Regions from separate parts of the Metabacillus flavus genome, predicted to be linked through region 2. Evidence: riboswitches for the same ligand, from Rfam matches in the RefSeq annotation. Region 2 holds a riboswitch; each other region holds the start of a gene.
The links. Region 2 has a riboswitch for S-adenosylmethionine ahead of J9317_RS01410 (carboxylate--amine ligase). Riboswitches for the same ligand answer to the same signal wherever they lie in the genome.

Region 1: linked by a shared signal. The riboswitch ahead of mtnK (S-methyl-5-thioribose kinase) and the one ahead of J9317_RS01410 (carboxylate--amine ligase) in region 2 are both predicted to bind S-adenosylmethionine.
Region 3: linked by a shared signal. The riboswitch ahead of metK (methionine adenosyltransferase) and the one ahead of J9317_RS01410 (carboxylate--amine ligase) in region 2 are both predicted to bind S-adenosylmethionine.

What each region holds. Positions count from the first base shown of each region.
Region 1 covers NZ_JAGVRK010000001.1:1,397,186-1,403,908, reverse strand. The annotation lists gene J9317_RS07250 (pyridoxal phosphate-dependent aminotransferase) at 1-1,022, opposite strand, end outside; gene J9317_RS07245 (carbon-nitrogen family hydrolase) at 1,126-1,932, shown strand; SAM riboswitch class I at 2,010-2,172, shown strand; gene mtnK (S-methyl-5-thioribose kinase) at 2,269-3,462, shown strand; gene mtnA (S-methyl-5-thioribose-1-phosphate isomerase) at 3,481-4,545, shown strand; gene J9317_RS07230 (DUF2087 domain-containing protein) at 4,943-5,527, opposite strand; gene J9317_RS07225 (methylated-DNA--[protein]-cysteine S-methyltransferase) at 5,869-6,345, opposite strand; gene J9317_RS07220 (PAS domain S-box protein) at 6,349-6,723, opposite strand, start outside.
Region 2 covers NZ_JAGVRK010000001.1:248,090-254,812, forward strand. The annotation lists gene J9317_RS01405 (LLM class flavin-dependent oxidoreductase) at 44-1,090, opposite strand; gene J9317_RS01410 (carboxylate--amine ligase) at 1,107-2,342, opposite strand; SAM riboswitch class I at 2,435-2,549, opposite strand; gene J9317_RS01415 (thioredoxin family protein) at 2,862-3,179, opposite strand; gene J9317_RS01420 (D-alanine--D-alanine ligase) at 3,377-4,468, shown strand; gene J9317_RS01425 (UDP-N-acetylmuramoyl-tripeptide--D-alanyl-D-alanine ligase) at 4,556-5,929, shown strand; gene J9317_RS01430 (alpha/beta hydrolase) at 6,052-6,723, shown strand, end outside.
Region 3 covers NZ_JAGVRK010000001.1:3,006,327-3,013,049, forward strand. The annotation lists gene msrB (peptide-methionine (R)-S-oxide reductase MsrB) at 1-774, opposite strand, end outside; gene J9317_RS15340 (sensor histidine kinase) at 777-1,820, opposite strand; gene J9317_RS15345 (response regulator transcription factor) at 1,817-2,506, opposite strand; gene metK (methionine adenosyltransferase) at 2,911-4,104, opposite strand; SAM riboswitch class I at 4,320-4,449, opposite strand; gene pckA (phosphoenolpyruvate carboxykinase (ATP)) at 5,198-6,723, shown strand, end outside.

The sequences.
Region 1 (6,723 bases), 1.1 Mb from region 2:
GAAAACTCCTGTGATGTGTATCCCTCAGGCACTTTAAGCCAGGCGAAAAAACTTCCCTTGGGCGCCTGAATATCCCAGCCGATGCCGCGAAAAGCTTTTACAAGTGTATTTCTGCGGTTTTCATACATTTGGACAAGTTCTTTTGTGCTTTCGCTCTCATCGAGCAGTGCTGCCTCTGCTGCATCCTGAATGGCACCAAACACACTTACATACATGTGGTCCTGATATAAATTGATCGCATCAATAACCGACGGATTGCCTGCTGCAAATGCCACTCTCCATCCGGCCATATTGAACGTCTTGGAAAGTGTATAGATTTCGATTCCAGTTTCCTTTGCGCCGGGTGTCTGAAGGAAACTGAGGGGCTTTTCACCATCAAAACCGATCGCTCCGTATGCAAAATCATGCACCATGCAGATATGATGTTTTTTCGCCAGTTCGACTGTCTTTTCGAAAAACTCTTTGCTGGCTGCAGCTCCTGTCGGGTTGTTCGGATAGTTCAGGAACATTAGCTTTGCGGAGTCCAGAATACCAGGCGGAATTTTTGTATAATCGGGGAAAAACTGGTTTTCTTCAAGCAAAGGCATTGTGTACATCTCCGCTTCTGCCATTTCTACCCCAGACCAGTAATCCGGATAGCCCGGATCTGGTACGAGAGCAATGTCTCCTGAATTCATAAGGCATTGTGGAAGCTCAACAAGACCCGCTTTTCCCCCAAAGAGGACGGCAATTTCAGTTTCGGGATCCAATAGAACCCCATATTCTCTTTCGTAAAACTTTGCTGCAGCTTCCTTCAGCGAATGTTTCCCTCTGAAGGGAGAATACTTGTGATTGGCCGGATCGCCTGAAGCCTTTTGAAGCGCCATTACAATATGCTCAGGCGTCGGCCGATCGGGATTCCCCTGGCCGAGGTTTATCACGTCATATCCAGCTTTCACTTTGGCGGCCGCCTTCATTGCTAACGCAGCAAAGAACTGCTCAGGCAAGCGTTTTAGCAAGCGGGATGGCTCAAAAAAATTCATTTATTCCACCTTCTCAAAAAATTCTTGAAATTCTAGTCCAAAATCATATAGTGTTAATAACAAAAAGTAAAGCTAAAATTCATCTGAAGGAAGCTGGTCTGAAATGAAACATACAATCTGCTGCATTCAAATTGATATCGCATTTGGCGATCCTGCAGAAAATAAAAGGCGCGTGTCTCATGCAATGGAAGAAGCGATCAAAAAAGAGGCGCCGGACTTTCTCATCCTGCCGGAATTATGGAACACCGGCTACGATCTGACAAGACTTGAAACAATTGCAGATGAAGAAGGCAAAGATTCAAAAGTTTTCCTTTCCGAGCTTGCAAAGAAAAACAGCGTCAATTTGATTGCTGGATCTATCGCAAAAAAATCCGGCCATAAGGTCACCAATACCATGCTCATCTTTGATCGTGAAGGAACCCTGGTTCACGAGTACAGCAAGCTGCACTTATTTAAGCTGATGAATGAACATCATTACCTGACAGCCGGAAAAGAAAGCGGACTATTTACGTTAGACGGCTTAAACTGTGCAGGGTTTATCTGCTATGACATCCGTTTTCCGGAATGGATGCGCGAACATGCCTCAAATGGTGCAGAGGTGCTCTTTGTTGCTGCAGAGTGGCCACTTCCCCGCCTTCAGCACTGGAGATCCCTTCTTATAGCGAGAGCCATTGAAAATCAGGCATTTATTGTTGCCTGCAACCGCTCTGGATCTGATCCTCACAATCAGTTTGCCGGTCATTCACTCGTCATTGACCCATGGGGGAATGTAATTGCTGAAGCTGGGGAAGGTGAAGAAGTGTTAAGGGCGGAACTGGATCTCAGTGAAATTGCGGCGATTCGAAAACAAATTCCCGTTTTTGAGGACCGGCGTCCGGAATTTTATCAATCTTTTGTAAAAAGGGATTGACAGCCCCATTCCTTAGCTGGTAACATTTTCATCAAGTGATTACGAAACAATTAAAACATTCGAAAAATTAAAACATACTCTTATCGAGAGTTGGGAGAGGGAATTGGCCCGTTGACCCCAACAGCAACCGACCGTAATACCATTGTGAAATGGGGCGCAGCAGCAAGCGCCGGGGCTTATCGCTCCGCAAGGCACGGTGCTAAATCCGTCAGAAAGCAAATGCGATCTGGGAGATAAGAGGTGCGAAGACAGCCTCTTCAAGCCTCTTTCTCAAAAGGAAAGAGGCTTTTTCATGCTCATTTAGTTTTTTATCAGCACCTCAGGAGGGGAATATTTATGGCAATCGCAAACTCATCACTTTACGAACCGCTTATCGAAAGCTCCGCTGTGGCACTCGCAGTCAGGCTTGGCCTATTTGAAGACAATCTTGTTCTAAACTGTGAGGAAATTGGTGACGGAAATTTAAATCTCGTTTTCCATATTACAGAACCTAAATCAGGCAAAGGCATTATTTTAAAGCAAGCCCTGCCCTATGCAAAAGTCATTGGAGAATCGTGGCCGCTTACATTGGACCGGGCTAGAATTGAAAGCAGCGCCCTTGTAAAACAGGCAGAGCTTGCTCCGGGATTGGTTCCTGAAGTTTATTACACCGACCAGACACTTGCCATTACTGTAATGGAGGATCTTTCACATTTGCAGATTGCAAGAAAAGCACTGATTGAAAGAAAAGATGTGCCGCTGCTAGCTGAACATATCGGGAAATTTATGGCTCATACCCTTTTTTACACAAGTGATTTCGCTTTGAAACCGCATGTTAAAAAACAGCTTGTTAAACAATTTACCAATCCGGATCTATGCAAAATTACCGAGGATTTTGTTTTTACGGATCCATTCTTCGACTATGAATCAAATGATTTTGAACCGGAGCTTCGGGAGGCTGCGGAAACGCTTTGGGAGGATACACACGTAAAGCTCGAAGTCGCTAAATTGAAAAGGAAATTTTTAACAGAAGCAGGAGCGCTTCTTCACGGAGATCTGCACACAGGCAGTATTTTTGTCAGTGAAACGGAAACAAAGGTGATTGATCCTGAATTTGCTTTCTTTGGACCGATTGGATTTGATCCGGGCCAATTTATCGCAAACCTGCTTCTCAACGCTCTATCTCGTGAAGAACAGGAACAGGACTTTATTTTTGAAGCAATTGAAAAAGCATGGAACACATTTGAAGAAGAATTTACAGCTGCATGGAAAAAGGACAGCTTAGAGCGTTTTTCTGAAGTGGAAGGCTACCTTGAGCATACGCTGGAACAAATTTTCGAAGATACGATCGGATTTGCAGGATGTGAAGTCATCCGCAGGACAATCGGGCTGGCCCACGTTGCAGATCTCGATACGATTGAGCCTTACAGCCGCAGAATTGAATCAAAAATCCAAGCGCTGGAATTAGGAAAAAAATTAATCAAACAGCGCCGCAACATCACGGAACCTGGCCAGCTAAAACGTTTTTTCCGGCATGCAATTGCCCGCTAATAGGAGGATTTTACGAACATGACACAACAGCATTCTTTCACAATCCCCCGTTCTGTTGAATGGAAGGAAACCTATATTTCATTGCTTGATCAGCAAAAGCTGCCTGCCGTTACCGAATATATTGAATTAAATACGATTCAAGAGGTATGGCATGCGATCCAAACTTTAAAGGTCAGAGGGGCACCGGCAATCGGCATTACTGCTGCATTCGGTCTTGCCCTGTCTGCATCCCGCTACGAGGAAACGGAAATTGAATCCTTTCTCTCCAAACTCAATGAGGAAAAAAACTATCTGGCTGGCTCCCGGCCAACGGCTGTGAACCTTGCCTGGGCACTCAACCGTTTAACTGCCGCCTGCAGCCAAGTAAAATCGGTCAATGAAGCCAAAACCAATCTGATCCACGAAGCCATCCAAATACAGGTGGAGGATGAGGAAACGTGCAGGCAAATCGGCCAGCATGCTCTGAAGCTCTTTAATAAAAACGACCGCATTATGACCATCTGCAACGCTGGATCCATTGCAACAGCCCGTTACGGGACCGCTCTTGCGCCATTTTATTTAGCGCAGGAACAGGATTTTCCTCTTCAGGTATATGCTTGTGAAACCCGCCCAGTCCTTCAGGGTGCACGGCTGACAGCATGGGAATTGATGCAGGCGGGAATCGATGTAACACTCATTACTGACAATATGGCTGCCTTCACGATTCAGAAGAAGAACATTTCCGCCATTATTACAGGGGCCGACCGCATCGCCCGCAATGGAGATACAGCCAATAAAATCGGCACATATAACCTGGCTATTTTAGCAAAGGCTTTTCATATTCCATTCTACATTGCAGCCCCTCTCTCCACATTCGACTTTAGCATCGATTCAGGAGCAGATATTCCGATTGAAGAACGAGATTCTAGAGAAATCACTGAGATTGCCGGCACACTAATTGCACCTGAAGGAATCCAGGTTTTTAACCCTGCATTTGATGTTACCTCTGCGAATCTTATATCAGGTATTGTTACAGAAAAAGGTGTACTTACCGGTGATTTAAAGGCTGGAATTGAGGAGCTGTTTGCGGATAAAGTCCGTTGAAATGGAGGAACTCCTTTGAGGGCTATTTAATAGTCGCCAGCATAGTAGGGACCGGGAAATTGGAAAGACATCTTTTCATCGCCATGGGGTTGTCTAATAAGTCCGGCCGAGAGGAAATAATTGAAATTGAACCCCCCGTATGAGCATCCCGGGGGTTATTTTTTAGTAATTTGAACAATTACGGGTTAGGCTGATTGGAGCGGAGGGTGCGCGACTCCTGCAGGAGCAGCGGGACAGGTGAGATCCCGCAGGTGCCCGGCCGCAAGGAGGCTCACCTCCCGCCCAGCGGAAAGGGAGTAACCTGCAGCGAAAATCCGCCAAAACCAATCCAATGTAATAATGCGAAAGGAGCTTTGAAAACAGACTTTCCGGACACTTCATGGCAACATCTGCAAAATCAATTCCCCTCTATTCCTGCCCACAATTCCTTCGGGTTTAATTCGTAGATGCTGTTGTCGCGGTACATGATTCCATTCACAATAAATTCCCTCCTGATGGTAGCAAAGTCTTCGTGATACACTTTTATCGCTTCATTTATTTCCTTTTCTGTGTACTTTCTGCCGGGTTCGAATTCTTTTGCTATGTAGAAGAGCACCATTAGTTTGCGTTTGCGCTGGGACGGAATGGTTTTAAGTTTTCCATCTTTCGTTAAGTAATTATGAACGACTTTCATGTGTTCCCCTGTCAATTCCTTCATTCCATTCCCCTCTTTCGGCTGCATAAGCTGAACGATATCGCTCGCATGCTTTTCAATAACTTTATCCTGCAGGAAGTAATAGATGGTGTTCTTTTCACGTTTTTGATGGACAAGATTCATCTCTTTTAATTTGGTCAGATGATGGGTAATGGTTGGAGGAGTGAGTCCGAGTATGCCCGCCAGTGCCTGACCGTGCTTAGGACCATCGGAAAGTATCGCAATGATCCTCAGCCTGGTTGGGTCGCCCATCGCTTTATGAAATTGTACTAATCGATTCAGCTGCACACGTACATCTCCTTATTAGACGAATATCTAATTAGATAATAATCTTATCGGATTTTTTTGTCAATTACTTTTGCAGCTTAACAATGGCATCCGTTTGCTCTTTGGAAAGCAGATTCATCTTATGAAATAGAACGGCATATGCTGCAACTTTTGCGGTTCTCCCAGGTTTAAACATTTTCCGCCTCCTTTTGCCTAAAGGCAACTTTTTTAACTTCACTAAATAATATGTCGGTTCCTCATATTTGTGACAAGCGGCATTTAAGATCAACAATCCTTTAGAATTAAGCAAAACAAAAAACCGAATGCCCTATAGCATCCGGTCTCCGTTCAATTTCAACCGCTTATCTGAAATCTACCTTTTCCAATTCCAGCAGAACGGCTTTTAAATCCGTTTTCGTTCCTGCATAGCCGGTCAGTGATTTATTTTTTCCAATAACTCGGTGACAAGGAACCAGAATCGGCAGTTTATTGGCCTTGTTGGCTTGGCCTACAGCGCGGACGGCTTTAGGGCTGCCGGCTTTTTCTGCAATTTCTGCATAGCTCAGCGATTCGCCAAACGGAATCGTCCGAAGCGCATCCCAAACTCTCATTTGAAAAGGTGTTCCCTCTGTAAATAAGGGAAGCTGAAAATGGGTCCGAGTTCCGTTGAAATATTCCTGCAGCTGTTTACTGGCTTCAATTAAGACACAATATTCTGCAGGCTCTGCATCCAATGCAGAAAGTTCCGTTTCCGGAAGCAGAACCTCTGTAATGGACTCCCCATCTGAAACAATTGTCAGAATGCCAATCGGGGAATCATATTGAATAAATCCTTTCAATTTTTACACCTCATTATTTCCAGCGGGCAGCGTAATGCAGAAGGTCGTCCCTTTCCCTACCTGACTTTCCACTTTTACTTTCCCGCGGTGTTCTTCTATTATTTTATAGCTTACCATAAGTCCCAGGCCGGTACCTCGGTCCTTCGTTGTATAGAAAGGCTCTCCAAGCCTTTTAAGCTTATCTTCAGGTATTCCGTTTCCTTCGTCCCTAATGGAAATACACAGTTGGTCCGGTCCATTCATTTTGAGTACCGCCAATACTTTCCCTCCGCCCGGCATCACTTCAATAGCATTTTTTAAGATATTGATAAACACCTGTTTGATTTGGTTCGGCTCACAATAGATTGAAGGAATCTCACCTTCCGTGATGAGCTCCAT
Region 2 (6,723 bases):
ATCTTTCCCACAGTATAAATCTGATTAGACACTGGTGTATAGTTTATTGAACTGCGGTCCTCTTTCTCTCCACAATCGGCATGACTGTTTTAGAAAAACGCTCCATTTCTTCAAGCTGCGGTGAAAATTGGAGCAGCAGCAGATCAAGACCTGCCTCTTCAAACTGGATGATCCGCTCTGCAATCTGTTCAGGGGTTCCGACTAGATTCGGGCGCAGTCCCCGGTTTGAAACCGAATAATCCTGAAGCTGGATTTGCTGTTCAAGCTGGGATTTGCTTGTGAAATCTTTGAAGCCTGCGTAAGCGGAGGACTCTTTTACATCGGTTATGCGAGCGAGCTCTTCTGCCGCCTCTTCCTCAGAGTCCCTGCATATCACGTATGCGGCCATTCCAAAGGAGGCGAATGGATTTTCATTCACGGTTTCTCTTAAACGAACCATTTCTCCGATTTTTGAACGGATTTCATCCACCGTTCCCCCGTGCATCACATAAGCGTCGCAATAGCGGGCAATCGTCTCTTTTCCGCGCGGACTTTCCCCTCCTGCATACAGGATCGGATTCGGTTTTTGAACTGGTTTCGGGAAAAGCTTTGCTTCTTTGCATTCATAATGCCTTCCTTTATGGGAGAATGAATCTTCCGTCCAAAGACCTTTCAAGACCTCAACAAACTCCTCTGTCCGGCTGTAGCGCTCATCATGCTCGGTAAAAATGCCTCCGTACTGTCTCGCTTCTTCTTCCCACCAGGCGGAGACGACATTTAACGTAAATCGGCCATTGCTCATCTGATCAAGATTGGCCGCCATCTTGGCCGCCACTGCGGGGTTATGAAAGCCCGGTCTGATGGCCGTCATAATTTCAATTTTTTCAGTGACTGCGGCAAGTCCCGCTGCCGTTGTCCACGCTTCAAGCGAATCGTATTCCGGGCCTTTAATATCGTTTAAATAAAGCTCTGCAATCAAAGTTGTGCTATAGCCCCATTTCTCTCCTGACTGAATGACCTTTTTTGCATAGTCGAATGTAGGAGGCATCTTTTCATCCTGAACATTTCTAAGCCAGCCCCCGAAAAGGGGAAGCCAAAATCCGTATTTCATCCCACTCACACCTTTCCTAGCACGGGCATATATACCCCTGATTGAATTTATTTTTCACTTGCTGTACAGAAGGTGCGCGGTCTTCAGCTGAAAATACAGCTTCTGTTATATGTGTGGAGGTTTCCCCGAAGAGCACCGAAGCCATTTCGGAATCGGACAGGTGCCCATGGAAAGTACCGGGACGTTCCTGCTTAACCTTTAAATAGTCATCGAAATATACCCATTTTGAATAGTCCAATACTGGATATTGGGATTCTCCTTTCAACCCGGTCACTTCGTTATAAGCGAGAAGAGGCAGGTTAACTCCGGAGAAAATCGGAAGTCCGATCCATTTCCAAACTCGTGTATTCACATCCAGTAATTTATATGTGTCATCCCGTTTGTCATATACGAATTCTGTCTCCGCAATTCCGTAATACCCTTGCGCTTTTAATATTTCAGCTCCGTAAGAGACAAACCGGCCGCCTTCAGCAGACTCTACAAGACAGCCCGTTCCGAAGTTCAAAGGATATTGCTCAAGCTTTCTGCCGGTAAACTGGCCTTTTATTTCCCCGTCCATACTGGTATAGGTGCAAAGAGAATAAAAGTCTGAAAGAGAGCTACTGATGATATCCTGGATCACAACCTCATGGCTGGCTGTTTTGGCCAGTATGCCGGTGAGCTCCTCCGTACTGTTTGCAGTAAAAGCCTTCGTCTGAAAAGCTTCATAAAAACTGCGCTGTTCCACAGGTTTTACGATGCATGGAAAAGGAAGATCGTCAGGATATTCTCCTGAAAACTCTTCCGGATACCACGTTGCAGGGATCGGAATGTCTAAGGAAGCAGCTTTTTTATAAAGCTTCCGTTTATTTAACAGAGATTCAACGTTGTCCCACTCAGCAAACGGGAATAAGAAATACTTTTCAAGCTCGGTCCGGTGTTTACTGACGAGCAGCACCCATTCATCATTGCACGGAAACAATACACCCTTTTGAGGGAGATTCCGTCCGATTTCCAACAGCAGACTGATGAATTCCGCCTCTTCAGTAAATGGATTGGGACATAAAGCGGCAGTATGAACATATTTAGATTGAAGCCCAACCGCCCGTCCATCCCTGTCCAGGGCGATAATGGGGATGCCTTTCTTTCCCAGGGCCCGGGAAATAGCCAACCCTGTGATATGGGAGTTGAAAATAACAGCAGGATGCTTATCTTGCGGAAGTGTCTTTAACTGGTTCCATAATTGTGTTCCTCTTATAAGAAAATCTGTCAATCTACCCATCTCCTTATCTCATAAAAACCGCAAAAAACCCCTCTTCATGAGCAGAAGAGGGGTGGAACAATCTGAAAAGCAGACCGGCTCTTCTCTCATCTTTCAAACACATGAATGTGTCTGCAGGAATTAGCACGGTTTCACAAAAATCGTGATCCGTTGCCGAGGCTTCGCAGGGCCATGTCCCTCCGCCTCTCTGGATAAGAGTACTATTTAATTAAAATACATCATATGACCGAAGGACCAGTTTGTCAAGAACTGGACACTCCGGATTTTAGGGAATAAAGATGTCGAGCAGGGGAGAGATAGATTATTTCCTGGAAAATAAACGTTCTTTTCCACTGATTTTAACGAGGAATGACGATTGAAAGGACCGCTTTGAGAAAATGTGTATAAAGCTGTGTCTATGAGGTTCATAACCGCAGAGTGGGTTTATCTGTTTGAGATTTGGGTGAATAATCTGCGGTGGTTATTTATTCCGAAGATGCACATCAAAAAAGCACAAGCAAGAGCTTGTGCTTAAAGTTTTTCCGCGAGAAATTCCTGTACCTGTTCAGGTGTCTTGGCATTCGCACTGTGAAGATGGCCAAGCTTTTCACCGTTTTTAAAAATCAGGATGCTTGGAATCCCCATTACCTGATACTGCTCGGCAATCTCAGGAAATTCGTCTTTATTGATCTCAAACCATTGGTATTCTTTGTATTCTTCGATGATTTCATCGATGAAGAAATTCATTCGGGTGCAATCAGGACACCAATCTGCGAAGAATTTAATTAAAACTTCCTTATCTGTTGAAATAAGCTGCTGAAACTGCTCGGATGATGTAATTTTTTCCATGTGAAAATCCCTCCTGCCCTTATTTTAATACAAACTGCGTCATTTAACGACTAATTCGCTATGCATAAAAAAATAATGCGATACGAATCTTTTGAGATAAAAACAGGGTCATCTATAACAAAAATGCCGGAAGGTGATAAAATGGTGAGAGTGATTAAAAAATGACTGCACCTGAAAGATTGAGGGGGAAATAAATAATGAAAATTAAACTTGGCCTCGTATACGGAGGGAAATCCGCAGAACATCAAGTTTCTCTGCAAACAGCCCTTGCTGTAATCAAGGCTCTTGATCTCAGCAAATTTGATATACATCCTATTTATATTACGGAAAAAGGCGAATGGATTCGCGGGGAACAGCTGAACGAACCTGCTTCAAATGCAGCCGCTCTAAAGCTTGGACATGAAGTTAGTGAAGCGATTTTGCCTGTTGCACTGAACACAGATTTATTCCCGTCCACTAACGGCGATAATTCAGAGAAGCCTTTTGATGTAATTTTCCCGCTTCTTCATGGACCTAATGGGGAAGACGGCACCATTCAGGGAATGCTTGAACTAATGAATATTCCGTACGTAGGAAACGGGGTTCTTGCTTCTGCAGCAGGAATGGATAAAGTAGCAATGAAAAATCTGTTTGCGCAAGCCGGACTTGAGCAGGCTGAATACGTTTGGCTGATTCGCAGTGAGTGGAAAAAAGATCCGGAAACGGCATATACTAACGTAGAAACCAAACTGGGCTATCCTTGCTTTGTCAAACCTGCCAACCTTGGCTCCAGTGTCGGCATCAGCAAATGCAAAAACCGCGAAGAACTGGAAGCTGCATTTGAGGAAGCATTCTCCTATGACCGCAAAATCATTATCGAAGAAGGAATCATTGGACGTGAAATTGAAATTGGCGTAGTCGGAAACGATGAGCCTGCATGCTCCGTTACAGGAGAAATCGCTCCGAAAAAAGAATTCTATGATTATAAAGCGAAGTATGTGGACGGCGATACAGACATGATGATTCCGGCTAAAGTAACGGAAGAAGAATATGCAATGATTGAAAAAATGGCTATTGCTGCTTTTAAAGCCATCGACGGTGCCGGACTTGTGCGCGCCGACTTTTTCCTTACTGAAGACGGAAGAGCTTTAATTAATGAAGTGAACACGATGCCGGGCTTTACCCCATACAGCATGTTCCCGCTTCTTTGGAAGCATACGGGTCTGGAGTATCCTCAGCTCATTGAAAAGCTCGTTTCACTTGCCATTGAACGCCACGAAGAAAAACAGCAGATCAGACACACGTTTTAATAAAGGAGGGCTGGCTTATCCGCGTTTGCCATAACAGGCAGGCAACGAGGAGCCGGCCTATCTCGATTTAGAAGGGAGAATACCTGCATGATTCAGAGAACGCTTAAAGATATACAGAAAATGGCTGGAGGCGAAGGGCTTGCCGCACAATATGAGGACCGGTCAGCTGCCGGTGTTTCAACCGATTCGCGCAGCGTTTTGCCAGGCTCTTTATTTATCCCGATAACGGGAGAGAACTTTAATGGACACCGCTTTGCGGAAAAGGCACTCAGCGAAGGAGCAGCTGCTGTTCTGTGGGCAAAAAAGGAACTTAATCCTCCTGCTGATGCCCCTGTTATCTTCGTTGAAGACACGCTTGCAGCTCTTCAGAAGCTGGCGAAAGCCTACAAAGAACAGCTGAACGTCAAGGTTGCCGGTGTTACTGGAAGCAATGGCAAAACGACAACAAAGGACCTGCTTGCATCTGCTCTCTCCCCGTCATTTAACGTACATAAAACCAAGGGGAATTTTAATAATCATATCGGCCTTCCGCTCACATTGCTTGCAATGCCTGAGGATACAGAAGTAGCCGTTTTGGAAATGGGCATGAGTTCAAAAGGGGAAATTGAATTCCTTTCCCAGCTTGCCCAGCCGGATGCAGCCATTATTACAAATATCGGAGAATCCCATCTAATGGACCTTGGTTCCCGTGAGGGGATTGCTGAAGCAAAGCTTGAAATTGCTTCCGGATTGAAGGAGGAAGGGGTACTTTTCTACTTTGGAGATGAACCGCTATTAACGGAGAGAGTCCCAGCATTAAACAGAAAAACAATGACCTTCGGCGAGACTGAGGAAAATAACCTATACCCATCAGATATTGTTCAATCCGATGCCGGAGTGGAATTTACTGTACAGCCTGAAGGGGAACGGTTTGCGATCCCGGTACTTGGCAAACACAACGTTTGGAACGCCCTGGCGGCGATCGCCGTCGCCCGCCACTTTGGAATGAAGGATGATGCGATTAAAAGTGGCTTGAGCAAACTTGCCATGACAGCAATGCGCCTTGAGCTGTTAAAATCTTCTAAAGGCTGGTCTGTTATTAATGATGCTTATAATGCGAGCCCGACATCCATGAAGGCGGCGATCAGACTGACAGAGGACTTAAAAGGATATTCACGCAAAATCCTCATTCTGGGTGACATGCTGGAGCTTGGCGATCAGGAAGCAGAATTCCATGAGCAGACAGGAGAGCATGTAAGTGCCGGCAAGACGGACCATGTCTTTACGTATGGGAAGCTGGGAGAATTTATTGCTGCAGGAGTAAGGAAGAACCTCCCTAATGAGAAGGTTCAAAGCTTTACCGATAAAGCAGAGCTTATTTCAGCTGTGAAAAAATTTGCCCGCCCAGGCGATCTGTTTCTCGTAAAAGCATCAAGAGGCATGAAGCTTGAAGAGGCGGTAGAAGCACTTCAGCAAGACTGAAAAATCTCATGAAATTTGGGCTATACTAAAACCATATGATTCAAAAAAAGAGCCAAAATCATCTTTTCATTTCTCTCTTGAAGGGTAATGCTTAATAAAGGGCTGGATTCAGGAGGGATAAGATGATTGGCTGTCTATGTATTCATGGTTTTACAGGTGCCCCGTATGAAGTAGAACCGCTTGCCGATTATTTGAGAAAGCATACGGATTGGGAGGTCAGAACACCTTGTCTTCCAGGCCACGAAGAAGCGGGATCACTAAAAGGAATTCGTTTTCAGAAGTGGATTGAATGTGCAGAGCAGGAGCTGGAAAATTTATATCAAGCCTGTTCGGAAGTGTATGTCATCGGGTTTTCAATGGGGGGAATGATTGCTTCTTACCTTGCTGCCAAATATCCGGTAAGTAAATTGGTTCTTCTAAGTGCTGCAGCTTATTATGTCAATCCCCGGCAGTTTATGAAAGATGTCAGGTGTATCATTGAGGATAAATTCAGGGGACTTCTGGAAGAAAATGAAGTATATATGCGCTACAGGAAAAAAGTAACGGAAACACCGATATTGGCTGCATTCCAGTTTAGAAAGCTTGTTAATTACGTAAAGCCGAGACTTCCCGGAATCACCATTCCAGTCTTGATTGTGCAGGGCGAATGCGACGGTATTGTTCCTATTAAGAGCGCCCATTACTTATATAGGAGAATTGGATCGAAGGAGAAGAAACTCTGCTTTCTGCCTTCATCTGCACACCTCGTTTGTCACGGAGAGGATTTTGAAGAGCTGGCAAATGAGACAGGGGAT
Region 3 (6,723 bases), 2.8 Mb from region 2:
TTGGGTCACCTTGTATTGCTCTGCAGAAAGAGTTTTTTTCAGCTCTGCATCAGAAGGCTTTTTAAAGTCCGCATAGCTTGAGGCAGTTTTTGATTTTCCCTTTATTTTCACTTCCCGGTCTTTCCCCCAGGCATCATCTAAAAACTGATCCCGTCCTGAATTGTTCCTGTAAAATTTATACTGAACCGAGCTCTTTTTATAATAATCCTGATGGTACTCTTCTGCTTGATAAAACGTATCTGCTTTTCTGATTTCAGTCACGAGCTTTGAATCGAACCTTTTCGATGCCTGCAGGTCTGATTTAGATTTTTCTGCTGCGGTTTTTTGCTCCTCGTTGTGGTAGAAAATAGCGGACACATACTGATCTCCTCTGTCTACAAATTGGCCGCCGCTGTCTGTCGGGTCGATTTGCCTCCAGAATACCTGAAGAAGCTCTTCATAGGAAACTTTAGATGGATCGTAGACAACCTGCACCGCTTCAATATGTCCAGTGGAGCCGGAGGAAACCTCTTCATAGGAAGGATTTTTCTTTTCTCCGCCTGTATATCCTGAAATGACTTCATAAACACCTTCCAGTTTTTCAAACGGCGGTTCCATGCACCAGAAGCATCCCCCTGCAAATGTTGCTGTCGCTTTTGTTGAATCAGCTTCCACTGTTTCAACAGGCTGTGTTCCATAGGAGCGTTTCGTAAAATACTCACCAAAATTAGGTGCAACTGCAAACAGAATAGCTGCAATTCCCGCTATGACGATAATCGGCACCCAGATTTTCATGGTCATTCCCCTTTCTGTTTTAGCGGAAGCGAAAACCAAAACTCGCTTCCTTTGCCCTCTTCGCTTCTAACACCAATCTGTCCATGATGAAGCGCGATAAACTCTTTTGCAATCGCAAGGCCTAACCCTGACCCGCCCAGGGCTTTGTTTCTTGATTTTTCTGCTCGGTAAAACCGTTCAAAAATCCGCTTCTGATCGGATAATTTTATTCCCTGCCCCTCATCCTTCACTGAAAAAACGAGCGATTGGTCCACTTTCTTCACTTGAAGCAAAATCACGCTGTTAACAGGCGAATGAGCAACTGAATTTTGAATGAGGTTCGATAAAACTCTCATAATCTGATCCCTGACTATCTGAATAGCCGGTATATCATCATGCATCCGGACTTCGAGCTGCACTTGCTTTTCTTTAAAAATAAGCTCAAACTGTTGCAGAACATCCAGCACCAGCTGATCAGCATGAACGGTTTCAGGACGGAATGGTGTCTGATTGCTATCAAGCTGGGATAGTTCGAATAGCTCCTGAATCAGTTTGCTTAGACGGTTGGATTCCTTTTTTATCGTCTCAAGGTAATCCTTTCTCTCCTGCTCACTTTTCACTACGCCATCCTGAAGTGCTTCAACATAGGACAAGATGGAGGCAATCGGTGTTCTCAGATCATGCGATACATTGGCAATCAGCTCCGTTTTGTAAGCCTCTGATTTCTTCACTTCCTGAAACATGTGATCCAGCTTCTTCGCCATTTCATTAAAATGGCTCCCAAGCTCTTTAATTTCAGCGGGACCTTTTTCAGAAACCCTTACCGCAAATTGTCCCTCAGACATTTTCTTCGATTCAGATTTGACCTGGTTCACAGCTTTCATAAGCGGACCCGTAAGAAAAAAATGAGCCAGAGCAGAAATGGAACCCGCAGCGAATGTAATAATCGTCAAGATTAAAATGGATTCGTTAGGGATGGACATCCGCACAAAACTAATCAGCAAAAACATCAGAATCAGCAGCGTACTTAAAAAATTAGCCAAGATGAGAAGCGTTCTAATTTTCATAACGGCTGCTCCAATTTATAGCCAATTCCCCATACCGTTTTAATATACTGAGGTTCCGCTGGATTGAGTTCAAGCTTCTCTCTCAGTCTCCGGACATGAACATTGACGGTATTTCCATCTCCTGAAAAATCATATCCCCACACCTTTTCAAGCAGCTGGGACCTGGAGAATACTTGAGACGGGTGACTGGCAAGCAGCCAGAGCATATCAAACTCTTTTGCCGTCATATCTATGATTTTTCCACCCGATTTAACTTGCCTTGTCGATAAATCGATGGAAATGGAGCCGATTGTAACGGACTGCTTTTCTTCGTTTTTGTATTTCGAGGTCCGCCTTAACATGTTCTTCACTCTTAATACAAGTTCTCTGGGGCTGAACGGCTTGGTTAAGTAATCGTCAGCCCCTAAGGTTAAGCCAAGGAGCCGGTCCCGTTCCTGTCCCAGAGCGGTGAGCATAATGATTGGGACATCCTCGTCCCCCATTCGGATTTCCTCCGCAGCAGTCCAGCCGTCCTTTTCAGGCATCATGAGATCAAGAACAATCAAATCAGGTCTTCCCCTTTTCCACTGCTCGACCGCCTCAAATCCATTGACCGCTGAATCAACCCTGTAGCCTTCTCTTTCCAGATAGCGCCGGCAAACATCGAGAATAGCGGGTTCATCATCAACAAGTAATATTTTCTGCATGTGTATTGACCCCTTTGATCTATACTTTCTTTATACAACAGTGTGTCTTGGAAACAAGCCCTTACTTTACTATATCCCAGCCAGCCAATCTCGCCTAAGAATCATGCTCTCTGCTTTTAATGGCATCATAAATCAAGAAAATTATGAAAGGATAAGGAAAAGATTAAATAAGTATGAACAGTTCTCTTTTTTGCTATGAAGCAGGATCCCCTCCAGGATGCTCGCTGCCATAAACCCTAAACTGGCATCATCTTTCTAACAGGAAAACGTGATAAATGAATAAAAAGATCATTCATAGTTTCTCCAATCTCTTGAACATAAAAAAACGTCTGGAACGATTACGTTCCAGACGTTTCTGTTTTATATTGCTTCTGTGTTAAGCCAGGCACCCATACGGAACTTTATTAAAGAACAGAGCGAAGTGCTTCTGCTTTGTCTGTTTGCTCCCATGGAAGCTCTACATCCGTACGGCCGAAGTGACCGTATGCAGCAGTTTGCTTGTAAATTGGACGGCGAAGATTAAGCATTTTGATAATGCCTGCAGGGCGAAGATCAAAGTTATTGCGAACCGCTTCAACAAGAACTTCCTCGCTTGCTTTGCCTGTTCCGAATGTATCGATGGAGATGGATACCGGCTGTGCTACACCGATTGCGTACGCAAGCTGAACTTCACATTTGTCAGCAAGCCCGGCAGCAACGATGTTTTTCGCAACGTAGCGAGCTGCATAAGCCGCAGAACGGTCAACTTTTGTAGCATCCTTACCAGAGAATGCTCCACCGCCGTGACGAGCATATCCGCCATACGTATCAACGATGATTTTACGGCCAGTAAGACCTGCATCACCTTGAGGTCCTCCGATAACGAAGCGGCCAGTCGGGTTGATGAAATATTTCGTGTTCTCATCAATTAATTCTGCAGGAACTACAGGTTTGATAACAAATTCTTTAAGGTTGCGCTGAATTTGCTCCAAAGAAATTTCAGGGTGATGCTGAGTAGAAATAACAATTGTATCTACACGAACCGGTTTGTTATTTTCATCATATTCAACCGTAACTTGCGTTTTACCGTCCGGACGAAGGTATGGAAGGATTTCTTCCTTGCGTACTTCTGTCAGGCGGCGAGCCAGCTTGTGTGCAAGGGAAATCGGAAGAGGCATTAGCTCTTTTGTTTCGTTGCATGCAAATCCGAACATCAACCCTTGGTCTCCCGCTCCAATTGCATCAATCTCAGCGTCTGTCATTTGGCCTTCGCGGGCTTCAAGTGCCTGGTCAACTCCCATTGCAATGTCAGCTGACTGCTCGTCGATGGAAGTCAATACTGCACATGTTTCAGCATCGAAGCCGTATTTCGCGCGTGTATAACCAATTTCCTTAACAGTTTCACGAACAATTTTTGGGATATCGACATAAGTGGTAGTCGTGATTTCTCCTGCTACAAGAACAAGTCCTGTTGTAACAGATGTTTCACAAGCTACACGTGCATTAGGATCGTTAGCAAGAATGGCATCCAAAATGGAATCTGAAATCTGGTCGCAAATTTTATCCGGATGGCCTTCCGTTACGGATTCTGATGTGAAAAGATGGCGTTTAATCGACATAGTAATTCCTCCTCTGAAATTCGGTTGTTCTATTGGCAAGGTTCAGTTATGTACTTCCCCTCTTTTTTTGAGACGGAACTCGTTCCCATTACTTATCTTTTGCTTTATTTTAAGAATCTTCCCCTTTAATATAGCCTTTAAGGAAAAAGATTCCAGACTGCATAAAAAAACCCTTCCTACTTAATAGAGGAAAGGAGTTGTTTTTCAGCCTTTCACTCTTATCGCTCAAGGACTACAGCCTTGCGTCAGGTTAGCACCTTTGCATGAGAGAAAACAGCATGTTTTCAAGTCTTGCAGGTTGCTGGGCTTCATAGGGCCTGTCCCTCCGCCAGCTCGGGATAAGAGAATCCGTTCAAGGACATATATTACCCCAAATTTCCCGCAAATGTCAACAAAAATTGACAAGCTTTCTTCCAAAAAGGACAGGGCAGCAGGAAAGATGGGCTTATGATGGATTCAGCTATAGAATTATTTTAGTTGGTTGTGAGTTTTACATTTTGTTCGGCGCGGCATTTTACGAGCGGATTCGGGCCGCTTTCTGGCGGGTTTAACTTCGTGTCCGGCTGATGCCACTCGTTTTCCGGCCGATCAGCGCGGTTTTCCAGCATGGCGTACTATCCGTGCTTGCGTATACGCACCTGCTAAATTTATCAAACCATGTCGGATAGTCGATATATTGAGAAAATAGACGATATAATTTTATTTCGGCCGATATATTTAAATTTCGGCCGATATACTCATATTTCGGTCGATATATTTTGTAATGCTTTTCAACCACTCTAGTTTCCCAGCCAATCAGCCCGGTTTCCCAGCTAAACCCCTTTCCCCGCAAAAGCCTGACCAACTGCTTATACCGCCTTCACCTCGGCCAAGCGCTTCGTTCCGGCGAGTTGATCAGGTTCCCTGATCTGCATGATCCACGAGTCCAGCCCAAACAATCCCTCTTCCAAGCCAAATTTATCGGTATCTGGTTATACGCGGTGGCACTTTCCAAGTTCGAACGTAAAATACATCAATTAGTATAGACTATTAACATTAATGTGTTATACTAATTATGCAAACCACATAATTACAAGCAAAGGAAGGTATGGGGATGAATTCACTTGCGGCAACAAACGAGCTTTCGCTTTTACTTGAAGGGGAAAATGTTTTTCAAAACTTATCGGTACCTCAGCTAGTTGAAAAAATTCTATCAAGAAACGAAGCCGTTCTTACTTCAACCGGTGCCATCCGTGCAACGACTGGAGCTTATACAGGGCGTTCGCCTAAAGATAAATTTATTGTAAAAGAAGATAGCGTAAATAGCAAAATTGATTGGGGCAATGTAAATCAGCCTATCTCAAGCGAAACATTCAATAAGCTTTACCACAAGGTTCTTTCATACTTAAAAATGCAGAATGAATTGTTTGTGTTTGATGGATTTGCTGGCGCTGATGAAAGATACCGCCTGCCGATTAAGGTGGTCAATGAATTCGCCTGGCACAATCTTTTTGCGAATCAGCTGTTCATCCGGCCGGACGGAGAAATGGCTTCCAGAGAAATCGAGCCTTTCACAATTGTATCAGCACCGAATTTTAAAGCAGATCCGTCTATAGATGGAACAAATTCAGAGACTTTCATTATCATCTCTTTTGAGAAAAGAACCATCCTGATCGGCGGGACGGAATACGCTGGAGAAATGAAAAAGTCCGTTTTCTCCATCATGAACTATTTGCTTCCTGAAGCCGGCATCTTTCCTATGCACTGCTCTGCAAATGTTGGCCAGGAAGGCGACGTTGCTCTGTTTTTCGGATTGTCCGGAACAGGGAAAACGACTTTATCTGCTGACCCGAACCGCAAGCTGATTGGAGACGATGAGCACGGCTGGTCTTCAAGCGGCGTTTTCAATATTGAAGGCGGATGCTATGCAAAGTGCATCAGTCTTTCAAAGGAAAAGGAACCTCAAATTTTCAATGCAATCCGCTTCGGTTCTGTGCTTGAGAATGTGGTAGTGGATGAGGAAACGAGAATAGCAGACTATGACCATGCATTTTACACGGAGAATACGAGAGCGGCCTACTCTCTCGATTCCATGAACAATATCGTGCTGCCAAGCATTGCCGGCCATCCGAATACGATTATCTTCCTGACGGCGGATGCCTTTGGTGTGCTCCCTCCAATCAGCAAGCTGACGAAGGAACAGGCCATGTACCATTTCCTAAGCGGCTATACGAGCAAGCTTGCAGGAACAGAGCGCGGAATTACTTCTCCGCAGGCAACCTTCTCAACCTGCTTTGGATCTCCATTTTTGCCGCTTCCTGCGCAGCGCTATGCTGAAATGCTCGGCAAGAAAATTGAAGAGCACAATGCTGATGTGTACCTTGTTAATACAGGCTGGACTGGCGGAGAATACGGCACGGGAAAACGGATGAAGCTAGAGTACACAAGAGCCATGGTTCAGGCTGCTTTAGAAGGGGACCTTGCTTCTGCGGAAATGCTGACGGATGAGATCTTTGGCCTTCAAATTCCTGCACATGTTCCCGGGGTGCCTGATGAAGTGCTAATCCCTTCCAAAACATGGGCAGATCCGCAGGCATATGAAGCGAAAGCCAAACTGCTTGCTGAAAAATTCAATCATAA